2 regions of the Pseudomonas sp. NPDC087029 genome follow, and region 1 is predicted to be linked to the other one. Evidence: predicted binding sites of a transcription regulator. Region 1 holds the regulator's gene; the other holds the start of a gene.
What was found. The regulator FliA, encoded in region 1, starts transcription of late flagellar genes. The targets are predictions, from matches to a motif close to CTAAAGTTTNNNNNNNNNNNGCCGNTAA.
Positions count from the first base shown of each region.

Region 1 (5,306 bases):
GCCTGATGATCGTCATGGGCCTGGTGCCGGGCATGCCGCACATCGCCTTCCTCAGCCTCGGCCTGCTGGCCGCCGGTGGCGCGTACCTGGTGTGGAAGAAGCAGCAGAAGGCCAAGGTCGAGGCGCTGCAGGAAGCCCAGCGCCAGCAGGACCTGCTGCCTTCGCCGCAACGTGCGATGGATACCAAGGAACTGGGCTGGGACGACGTCACCCCCATCGACATGATCGGCCTGGAGGTCGGCTACCGCCTGATCCCGCTGGTCGACCGCAACCAGGGTGGCCAGCTGCTGGCGCGGATCAAGGGCGTGCGCAAGAAGCTGTCCCAGGACCTGGGCTTTCTCATGCCCACCGTGCACATCCGCGACAACCTCGACCTGCAGCCCAGTGCCTACCGCCTGACGCTGATGGGGGTGATCCTGGCCGAGGCCGAGATCTACCCGGACCGGGAGCTGGCGATCAACCCTGGCCAGGTGTTCGGCACCCTCAACGGCATTGCCGCGCGCGACCCGGCATTCGGCCTGGAGGCGGTGTGGATCGACGTCGGCCAGCGGGCCCAGGCGCAGTCGCTGGGCTACACCGTGGTCGATGCCAGTACGGTGGTGGCCACCCACCTCAACCAGATCCTGCAGAAGCACTGCCACGAGCTGATCGGCCACGAAGAGGTGCAGCAGCTGCTGCAGGTATTGTCCAAGGCTTCGCCTAAACTTGCCGAGGAACTGGTACCGGGTGTCATTTCCTTGTCGGGGCTGCTCAAGGTCCTGCAAGCGTTGCTTGCCGAGCAAGTGCCAGTACGTGATATTCGCAGCATTGCCGAGGCCATCGCGAACAATGCCGGCAAGAGTCAAGATACCGCCGCGCTGGTCGCGGCAGTGCGCGTCGGATTGTGTCGTGCCATCGTGCAAAGCATTGTCGGCGTTGAGTCCGAGCTGCCTGTGATCACCCTTGAGCCAAGGTTGGAACAGATTTTGCTCAATAGTCTGCAAAGGGCCGGGCAAGGTCAGGAAGACGGTGTTCTTCTGGAGCCGAGCATGGCCGAAAAGCTGCAGCGTTCGTTGATCGAAGCAGCCCAGCGTCAGGAGATGCAGGGCCAGCCGGCCATCCTTCTGGTCGCCGGCCCGATCCGCGCCATGCTGTCGCGCTTCGGTCGCCTGGCTGTACCGAATTTGCATGTTCTGGCGTATCAGGAAATACCGGATAACAAGCAAGTCACCATCGTTGCCACCGTGGGCCCCAACGGCTGAGGTAGTGGGTTATGCAAGTTAAGCGTTTTTTCGCCGCCGATATGCGTCAGGCCATGAAGCTGGTCCGTGATGAGCTGGGCTCCGATGCCGCCATCATCGGCAACCGCCGCATCGCCGGCGGTGTCGAGCTGACGGCCGCGCTGGACTACAAGCTGTCTGCGCTGGCCCCGCGCGTGCCCAACACCGAGCTGGAAGAAGAGCTGCGCAAGACCCATTCGCGCATCGCCACGGCCCAGGCCGAGCTGGACAACCGCGAAGATGCCAGCGAAGGCAACCGCCAATTGTTCGCCGGCCAGTCGCTGACCGCCTCGGAGCCGCTGATCGAGCCGCACGTGGAGGCGCCGGCAGCCGCTGCCGCAGCTGCCCCGGCGCCGGTCGACCAGCGCGTGTTCGACGCCATGCGCTCGGAGCTCTCGGGCCTGCGCGAGCTGCTCGAAGTGCAGCTCGGTTCGCTGGCCTGGAACCAGCTGCAAGGCGCCAAGCCTGCGCAAGCCAACCTGTGGCGCCGCCTGCAGCGTATCGGCCTGTCTGGCCCGATCGCCCGCGAACTGCTCGACCTCACGGCTGAAATCGATGAGCCGCGCCAGGCCTGGCGCATGCTTTTGGCGCACCTGGCGCGGATGATCGAGGTGCCCGAGGTCGAGCCGATCGAGGAGGGCGGGGTGATCGCCATGGTCGGCCCGGCCGGCATGGGCAAGACCACCACGTTGGCCAAGCTGGCGGCGCGCTATGTGCTCAAGTACGGCCCGCAGAACCTGGCCCTGGTGAGCATGGACAGCTTTCGCATCGGCGCCCAGGAGCAACTCAAGACCCTGGGCCGCATCCTCAACGTGCCGGTGACCTACGTCGACCCGGGCCAGTCGCTGGCCCAGGCGCTGGAGCCGCTGCTGCGCAAACGTGTGGTGCTGATCGATACCGCCGGCCTGCAGGCCAGCGACCCGGCGCTGCGCATGCAACTGGAAACCCTGGCCGGGCGCGGCATTGCCGCGAAGAATTACCTGGTGCTGGCCACCACCAGCCAGAAGCAGGTGCTCACCGCTGCCTACCACAGCTACAAGCGCTGCGGCCTGGCCGGTTGTATCCTGACCAAACTCGACGAAACGGCGAGCCTCGGCGATGTGCTGAGCCTGGCCATCAGTCATGAACTGCCAGTGGCCTACCTCACCGATGGCCCGCGTATTCCTGATGACCTGCACCTGCCGCGCCCGCACCAGTTGGTGACCCGCGCGGTCAATGTGCAGTTGCAAGACGAGCCCAGCGAAGAGGCCATGGCCGACATGTTCGCTGATCTCTATCACAACCCGCGGCGCGCGGGCTGATGATGAAGCGTATGCAAAATACCTACACCAGGGGGGCGCTGTAATGCCTCTAGTGTGGCTTGGGTCCAAGCGAGACAAGGTAAACAACGAACATGGGTAGCATGCATCCCGTACAGGTGATCGCCGTCACCGGTGGTAAAGGTGGCGTCGGCAAAACGAACGTTTCAGTGAACCTGTCCCTGGCGCTGGCCGAACTCGGCCGCCGGGTCATGCTGCTGGACGCCGATCTGGGCCTGGCCAATGTCGACGTGTTGCTGGGCTTGACCCCCAAGCGCACCCTGGCCGACGTGATCGAAGGGCGCTGCGAACTGCGCGATGTGCTGTTGCAGGGGCCGGGCGGTGTGCGCATCGTGCCGGCGGCCTCGGGCACCCAGAGCATGGTGCACCTGGCGCCGGCCCAGCATGCCGGCCTGATCCAGGCCTTCAGCGAGATCGGCGACAACCTCGACGTGCTGGTGATCGACACCGCTGCAGGTATTGGTGACTCGGTAGTCAGCTTCGTCCGCGCGGCCCAGGAAGTGCTGCTGGTGGTCTGCGACGAGCCGACCTCCATCACCGACGCCTACGCCCTGATCAAGCTGCTCAACCGCGATTACGGGATGAACCGTTTCCGCGTGCTGGCCAACATGGCGCAGAGCCCGCAGGAAGGGCGCAACCTGTTCGCCAAGCTGACCAAGGTCACCGACCGCTTCCTTGACGTTGCCCTGCAGTACGTGGGCGCCGTGCCTTACGACGAGTGCGTGCGCAAGGCGGTGCAGAAGCAGCGCGCAGTGTACGAAGCCTTCCCGCGCTCCAAGTGCGCGCTGGCCTTCAAGGCCATTGCCCAGAAGGTCGACAGCTGGCCGCTGCCGGCGAACCCGCGCGGGCACCTGGAGTTCTTCGTCGAGCGCCTGGTGCAACCCACCAGCGCAGGGCCGGTGCTATGAACGCGAGCGGATTCAAGATGTACAGCAAGGCGTCCAAGGACGCCCAGTACGAATTGATCGAACGCTACGCCCCGTTGGTCAAGCGCATTGCCTACCACCTGCTGGCGCGCCTGCCGGCCAACGTGCAGGTCGAAGACCTGATCCAGGCCGGCATGATCGGCCTGCTGGAAGTTGCCAACAAGTACGACGCCAGCAAGGGTGCGAGCTTCGAAACCTACGCCGGCATCCGCATCCGTGGCGCGATGCTCGACGAGGTGCGCAAGGGCGATTGGGCACCGCGTTCGGTGCACCGCAACACCCGCATGGTCAGCGACGCGATGCGCGCCGTTGAAGCCAGAACCGGCCGTGACGCTAAAGATCATGAAGTTGCTGCCGAACTCCAATTGAGTCTCGATGATTACTACGGGATCTTGAACGATACCCTGGGCAGCCGCCTGTTCAGTTTCGACGACCTGTTGCAGGACGGCGAGCACGAAGGCTTGCACGAGGACGGCGTCAGTGGCCAGGTCGAGCCATCGCGCGACCTGGAGGACGAGCGCTTCCAGGCCGCCCTGACCGATGCCATCGCCAACCTGCCGGAACGCGAGCGGCTGGTGCTGGCGCTGTACTACGACGAAGAGCTGAACCTCAAGGAGATCGGTGAGGTGCTGGGGGTCAGCGAGTCGCGTGTCAGCCAGCTGCACAGCCAGTGCGCCGCGCGCCTGCGCAGCCGTCTGGGAGAGTGGCGGGCACGTTGAGACCGGTATCGTTGCAGTCGTTTTCCATGTTGTACCGAATTGAATGAGTTGCGTGCTCGGTAGGCCGAGCGCGTTTGAGACTGCTTGGAGGTCTACTTGAACAAAGACATGAAAATCCTCATCGTTGACGACTTTTCGACGATGCGGCGAATCATCAAGAATCTGCTGCGTGACCTTGGCTTCACCAACACCGACGAGGCCGACGACGGCACCACGGCGCTGCCGATGCTCGAAAGCGGCCATTACGACTTCCTGGTGACCGACTGGAACATGCCGGGCATGTCCGGCATCGACCTGCTGCGCAAGGTGCGCGCCCATGACCGCCTCAAGGGCATGCCGGTGCTGATGGTGACCGCCGAAGCCAAGCGCGACCAGATCATCGAAGCGGCCCAGGCCGGCGTCAATGGTTACGTGGTCAAGCCGTTCACCGCCCAGGTGCTCAAAGAAAAGATCGAGAAGATCTTCGAACGCGTCAACGGCTGAGTCACGTCAGGGGGCGCCATGGAATCATCACAAACGTCTTTGGGGGAGTTCGAAACGACCCTGAAGAAGCATGCCCAGGAGCTGGTCGAAAGCCTGGAGCGCGGCCGTTTCGGCGAGGCGGTGCAGCTGATCCATCAGCTCAACCAGACTCGCGACCGCGGCCTGTACCAGGAAGTCGGCAAGCTCACCCGCGAGCTGCACAGCGCGATCGTCAGCTTCCAGATCGACCCGCACATGCCGCAGGCCGAGGAAGTCTCGCAGATCACCGACGCCACCGAGCGCCTGTCCTACGTGGTCAAGCTCACCGAAGGCGCCGCCAACCGCACCATGGACCTGGTGGAGGAGAGCACGCCTGTGCTCAACGACCTGGCGGCCGAGGCCCAGGGCCTGAGCCTGGACTGGCAGCGTTTCATGCGCCGCGAAGTGGCCGCGCCGGAATTCCGTGAGCTGGTCAAGCGCGTCGACAGTTTCCTGACGCACAGCGCCGAGGGCAACCGCAAGGTGTCCGGCCACCTCAACGACATTCTCCTGGCCCAGGACTACCAAGACCTGACTGGCCAGGTGATCAAGCGCGTCACCGCGCTGGTGACCGAAGTCGAA
Region 1 is NZ_JBIVAB010000011.1:66,408-71,713, forward strand. Features, by position in the region: gene flhA (flagellar biosynthesis protein FlhA) at 1-1,241, shown strand, start outside; gene flhF (flagellar biosynthesis protein FlhF) at 1,253-2,560, shown strand; gene fleN (flagellar synthesis regulator FleN) at 2,653-3,486, shown strand; gene fliA (RNA polymerase sigma factor FliA) at 3,483-4,223, shown strand; gene ACIPG5_RS17910 (chemotaxis response regulator CheY) at 4,332-4,706, shown strand; gene ACIPG5_RS17915 (protein phosphatase CheZ) at 4,725-5,306, shown strand, end outside.

Region 2 (5,306 bases), on a different contig from region 1:
TTTCCGGTGGCTTCACCTACTTCGCCAAGCAGGTGCAGGCGCGCCTGGGCATCGACTACGTGTTCGCCAACGAGCTGGAAGTGGTCGACGGCAAGGTGACCGGCGTGGCCGTGGAGCCGATCGTCGATGCCCAGCGCAAGGCCGAGCTGCTGCAGCAGCTGGCGAGCGAAGAGGGCTTGCAGCTGGAGCAGACGATTGCCGTGGGTGACGGGGCCAACGACCTGCCGATGCTGTCGCTGGCGGGCCTGGGTGTGGCCTTCCGTGCCAAGCCGCTGGTGCGTCAGTCGGCCAAGCAGGCGATTTCGACCCTGGGGCTGGATGGGGTGCTGTATCTGTTGGGGCTGCGCGACCGCGACGCCCGCGTCTGATCTGGAATATTGGGGCCGCTTTGCGGCCCTTTCGCGACACAAGGCCGCTCCTACAGGTGTACGCGATCCCCTGTAGGAGCGGCCTTGTGTCGCGAAAGGGCTGCAAAGCAGCCCCGAGGGCGAATCAACCCTGCGCAGGCACCGCCAGCAGCTCACCCATGCGGGTAGCCGAACCGGCACCCAGGGTTTCGGCCCATTTCACCTGCTCCGGCCCGAACAGCACGATGGCCGTGGAGCCCAGCTTGAAGCGGCCCAGCTCCGCACCTTTGTCCAGGTGGATCGGCGCACGGCTGCCTTCGTCATAGCGGAAAGTCTTCAGCTCACGCTTGGGCGGCGTGACCAAGCCTGCCCAGACCGTCTCGATCGAGGCAACGATCATCGCACCGACCAGCACCACGGCCATCGGCCCGCGCTCGGTATCGAACAGGCACACGACGCGCTCGTTGCGGGCGAACAGTTCAGGGACGTTTTCCGCCGTGGTCTGGTTCACCGAGAACAGGCGGCCCGGCACATAGACCATCTCGCGCAGGGTGCCGGCCAGCGGCATGTGCACGCGGTGGTAGTCCTTGGGCGACAGGTAGATGGTGGCGAACTCGCCGCCCATGAACGGCGCGGCCAGGGCCGGGTCGCCGCCGAGCAGCTCCAGGGCGCTGAAGCTGTGGCCCTTGGCCTGGAAGATGCGGCCGTGCTCGATCGGGCCGAGCTGGCTGACGGCACCGTCGGCCGGGCAGAGGATCGCCCCCGGGGTTTCGTCCAGCGGGCGCGCGCCCGGCTTCAGCGCACGGGTGAAGAAGGCGTTGAAGTGCTCGTAGGCACTCAGGTCTTCGACCAGCGCTTCGCTCATGTTCACCTGGTAGCGCTTGGCGAACCAGGCGGTGAAGGCATTCTTGAACCAGCGTGCGCGGCACTCGGCGACGCAGCCGGCCAACCGCGACAGCAGGTGGTGCGGCAGCAGGTACTGGCTGATGATGAACAAACGGGATTTCATGCAGGTTCCTTAAACTTCTACAGGCGTGTCCGGGTGGTTGCCCCATTCACTCCACGACCCGGCGTAGGCCTTGATGCGCGGGTAACCGAGGGCTTTGGCCACCAGGTAGGTGAAACCGGAGCGGCGGTGTGACTGGCAATGGGTGATCACTTCCTTGTCGGGCGTGATGCCCAATTGCTGCAGGACTTCGGCGATGTCCTGGCGAATGCGCAGGTGGTCGTTGAGGTCCATGCCGGCGGTCCATTCGAAATTGATGGCGCCGGGGATATGCCCGCCCTTGGCTGCCAAGACCTTCTCGCCACTGAATTCCTGCGGTGCGCGGGCATCCCAGATGACCAGGTCGTCGGCGCCCAGGCGGCTTTGCAGGTATTCGCGGGTGGCGGTGGGCTCGCCATGCACGTGCAGGCGCACAGGCGTGTTGGCCGCAGGCGGCACTTCGGTGACCAGCTTGTCGGCCGGCCAGGCCTGGATGCCGCCGTTGAGGTAGTGATAGGCCCGATGGCCGATCACGTCGAGCAGCCAGATGAAGCGCCCGGCCCAGCCGCCGCCTTCGTCGTCGTAGACCACGTAGACGGCATCGTCGCGATGGCCGAGTTCGCTGAACAGTTTCTCCAGGTCGGCAACGGCCGGCAGCAGGCCGGGCGCAGGCGGCAGGCCCAGCTGGGTGCGCTTGCCCTCGACGAAGCGAGCGCCGGGGATGTGGCCGCTGACATAGCGGTTGGCGCTGCTCAGGTCGACCAGGATCAGTTGCGCTGAGCCCAGGCGCGGCAGCAGATCCTCGGGCTCGATCACCAGGGGCAATCCGGAAAAGTCTGTCATCCACGGTCTCCAGTGTGGAAAGAGGGGGGCGATTGTAGCGCAAGGGTCAGGCATTGCGATTGGCAAACACCGCCAGGGCGCGTTCGATGCATTGCGCGGTTTTGCCAAAGGCCTGCACGCTGACGTCGGCCAGCGGTTTGCCGCCCTGGTCGGCCACTGCCAGCATCAGCACCTGGTCGTTGACCGCCAGCGAGCGCAGCAGCACGTGTTCGCTGCGAAACAGCGCGCGCAGGGCCGGCGGCAACAGGGCAGAGAACTGGCCGTGGTTTTCTGGCGTCAGGCGCAGTTGCCCGGCCTTGCTGACCAGCTTCTGCAGCAGTTTGTTCTGGGTAAGGGGCAGGGCGATTGCCGCCGCCTCCTTCGGCAGGCCGGCCGCTTGCTGGACGCGCAGCAGGTCGTTGGCTTTGTCCAGGTTGAGCAGCAGGATGCGCTGCATACCGCATGCCTGCAGGGCTTCGCGCGCCTGGGTGGCCAGGTGCACGCCATTGCTGAACGGGCTGGGCTGGGCCAGCAGGCCCTGGCACAGGGTGCGCCAGAGGCCGAGCTGCTCGGCGTTGGGCGGTGGTGGCGCCAGCATGTCGGGGTGCGGGCGGCGTTGCTGCCAGGGCCAGAGCAATGCCTCGGCCGGGTGGAACAGCGCGTGCCGGGCATGGCGCCGGGCACTGGCGGCAGCCTGTTGGTGAACCTGCTGCTGCACGTCTTCCAGCGAGGTTTGCAGGTACAGCGCGGTCAGCAGCTGCCAGCGCAGCAGGTGCGGATTGTCCCAGCCTACCTGGGCGGCCAGCGCCAGGTTGTTGGCCAGCAGCACGGTGTTGGCGGGCTGGTTGAACCAGCGGCGCAGGCCCGGTGTTTCGTCCAGGCGGTGCTGTTGGCTAAGCAGGTCTTCGTCGCGGGCGATACTCAGCACCTGGGCCAGTTGCTCGCGTTCTTCGAGCAGCAGGCGGTAGCCCTGGGTGACCCACTGCGGCAGGCGCCATTGTTCGGCCACGGCTCGGCACAGGGCCATGATGCGCACGCCGAACAGCTCTTCTTCGACCTCGGCGGCCTCTTCGCCCTTGTGGATAACCCGAAGCTCCCAGGTGTCCAGCAGCTTGGGGCAGGTCAGCGCCATGGGCCACAGCGGCGAGAGGAACAGCAGGCTGCCCCAGTGGATTTCCTGCCACAACCGCGCCAGGCGGCTGGCGAACAGGCCGCTGGCCTGCTGCGCGGCATGCTGGCTGATCATCAGGAACTGGCCCAGCACCGGCGGAACCTCGGCCTCCGGCACTGCCGGCAGGCGGGTGAGCAGCTCGCGGGTGCGCGCCAGGCCCAGGCGGTTGAGGGCGATTTCCAGGCTCTCGGCCGGTTCGGCCTGGCTGGCGTTGGCCGAGTGATTGGCCTCGCGCATCACCGACAGCACCAGGGCCGGGCTGTCCTGCATCAGTTCGGCGATGTCGCGCAAGGAGCGGCGGCTATCGTTGATGGCGCTCATGACCCGGTCGTAACTCTGCTTCGGCACCGGTACACGCACACCGTCGAGCAGTTTTACCCAGGCCTCTAGGGTACGCGGATTCTGAGTGGACACCTTGGATTCCATTGGCATTTTGACATCAGTCCAAACTGGCTTTTCTCATTATGTGGCTATAGTCTGGCGCAGTTCTGCCGATAAGTAGAAGAAGAGTTTTAAAGCTCCCGTCCCTCACCCTGACCACGACAGCAAGTGCTTTGAACCTATGGCTAAAATTATCGGCATCATCGTCGTATTCGCGAGCGTGCTCGGCGGATATGTGCTCTCCCACGGCAAGATCGCGGCGCTGATCCAGCCGTTCGAAGTGCTGATCATCGGCGGTGCGGCCTTTGGCGCTTTCATGCAGGCCAACCCGGGTTACATGACCATGCATGTAATCAAGAAGTCGATGAAGATGTTCGGCTCGCGCTTCACCCACACCTTCTACCTGGAAGTGCTGGGCCTTATCTACGAGATTCTCAACAAGAGCCGTCGCGAGGGCATGATGGCCATCGAGGGCGACATCGAGGACGCCGCGGCCAGCCCGATCTTCGCCAAGTACCCTGCGGTGCTGGGCGATGAGCGCATGACCGCGTTCATCTGCGACTACCTGCGCATCATGTCCACCGGCAACATGGCGCCCCATGAGCTCGAAGGCCTGTTCGACATGGAGCTGCTGAGCATGAAGGAAGAGCTCGAGCACCCGTCGCACGCGGTCTCCGGCATTGCCGACGGCATGCCGGGCTTCGGTATCGTCGCGGCGGTACTGGGTATCGTGGTGACCATGGCGTCGCTGGGTGAGGGCGATCAGAAGTCCATTGGCCTGCACGTGGGTGCGGCGCTGGTGGGTACCTTCTTCGGTATTCTGGCGGCCTACGGCTTCTTCGGCCCGCTGGCCAAGTGCCTGGAGCACGATGCCAAGGAGGAGCTCAACCTCTATGAGTCGATCAAGGCGTCGCTGGTGGCCTCGGCCTCCGGCATGCCGCCTTCGCTGGCCGTGGAGTTCGGGCGCAAGGTGCTGTACCCCAAGCATCGCCCAAGCTTCGCCGAGCTGGAACAAGCGGTTCGCGGTCGCTGATCCATGGAAAACAATCAGCCGATAATCATCAAGCGCGTCAAGCGCTATGGTGGCGGGCACCACGGGGGTGCCTGGAAGATCGCCTTCGCCGACTTCGCCACGGCGATGATGGCGTTCTTCCTGGTGCTGTGGCTGCTGTCCACCGCCACGCCGGAACAGAAGATCGCCATTGCCGGCTACTTCAAGGACCCGATCGGCTTCTCCGAGAGTGGTACGCCCTACGTCATCGACCTGGGCGGATCGCCCCAGCTGGCGCCGGAAAAGACCATCAACCCGGAAGAAAAGTCCGAGCCTACGCCTGACACCAGCATCCAGCTGGACAAGGACCAGGTCGAGACCATGGCCGAGCAGGTGGAGCGCGAGCGCCTGGAGCTGTTGCTGCAGGAGTTGCAGAACAAGGTCGAAGAGAACCCGCAGCTGCAGAAGTTCAAGGACCAGATCCTGTTCGAGATCACCCAGGACGGCCTGCGCATCCAGATCATGGATGCCGAGAACCGGCCGATGTTCGACATTGGCAGCGCGCGCCTGCAGCCGTACTTCGAGGACATCCTGCTGGCCATGGCCGAC
Region 2 is NZ_JBIVAB010000002.1:138,195-143,500, reverse strand. Features, by position in the region: gene serB (phosphoserine phosphatase SerB) at 1-368, shown strand, start outside; gene asd (archaetidylserine decarboxylase) at 493-1,356, opposite strand; gene ACIPG5_RS04100 (rhodanese-like domain-containing protein) at 1,366-2,175, opposite strand; gene ACIPG5_RS04095 (HDOD domain-containing protein) at 2,222-3,757, opposite strand; gene motA (flagellar motor stator protein MotA) at 3,888-4,739, shown strand; gene motB (flagellar motor protein MotB) at 4,743-5,306, shown strand, end outside.
Region 2: motA (flagellar motor stator protein MotA) is a predicted target of FliA. The motif match lies at 3,796-3,823, and genes of this name have one in related genera.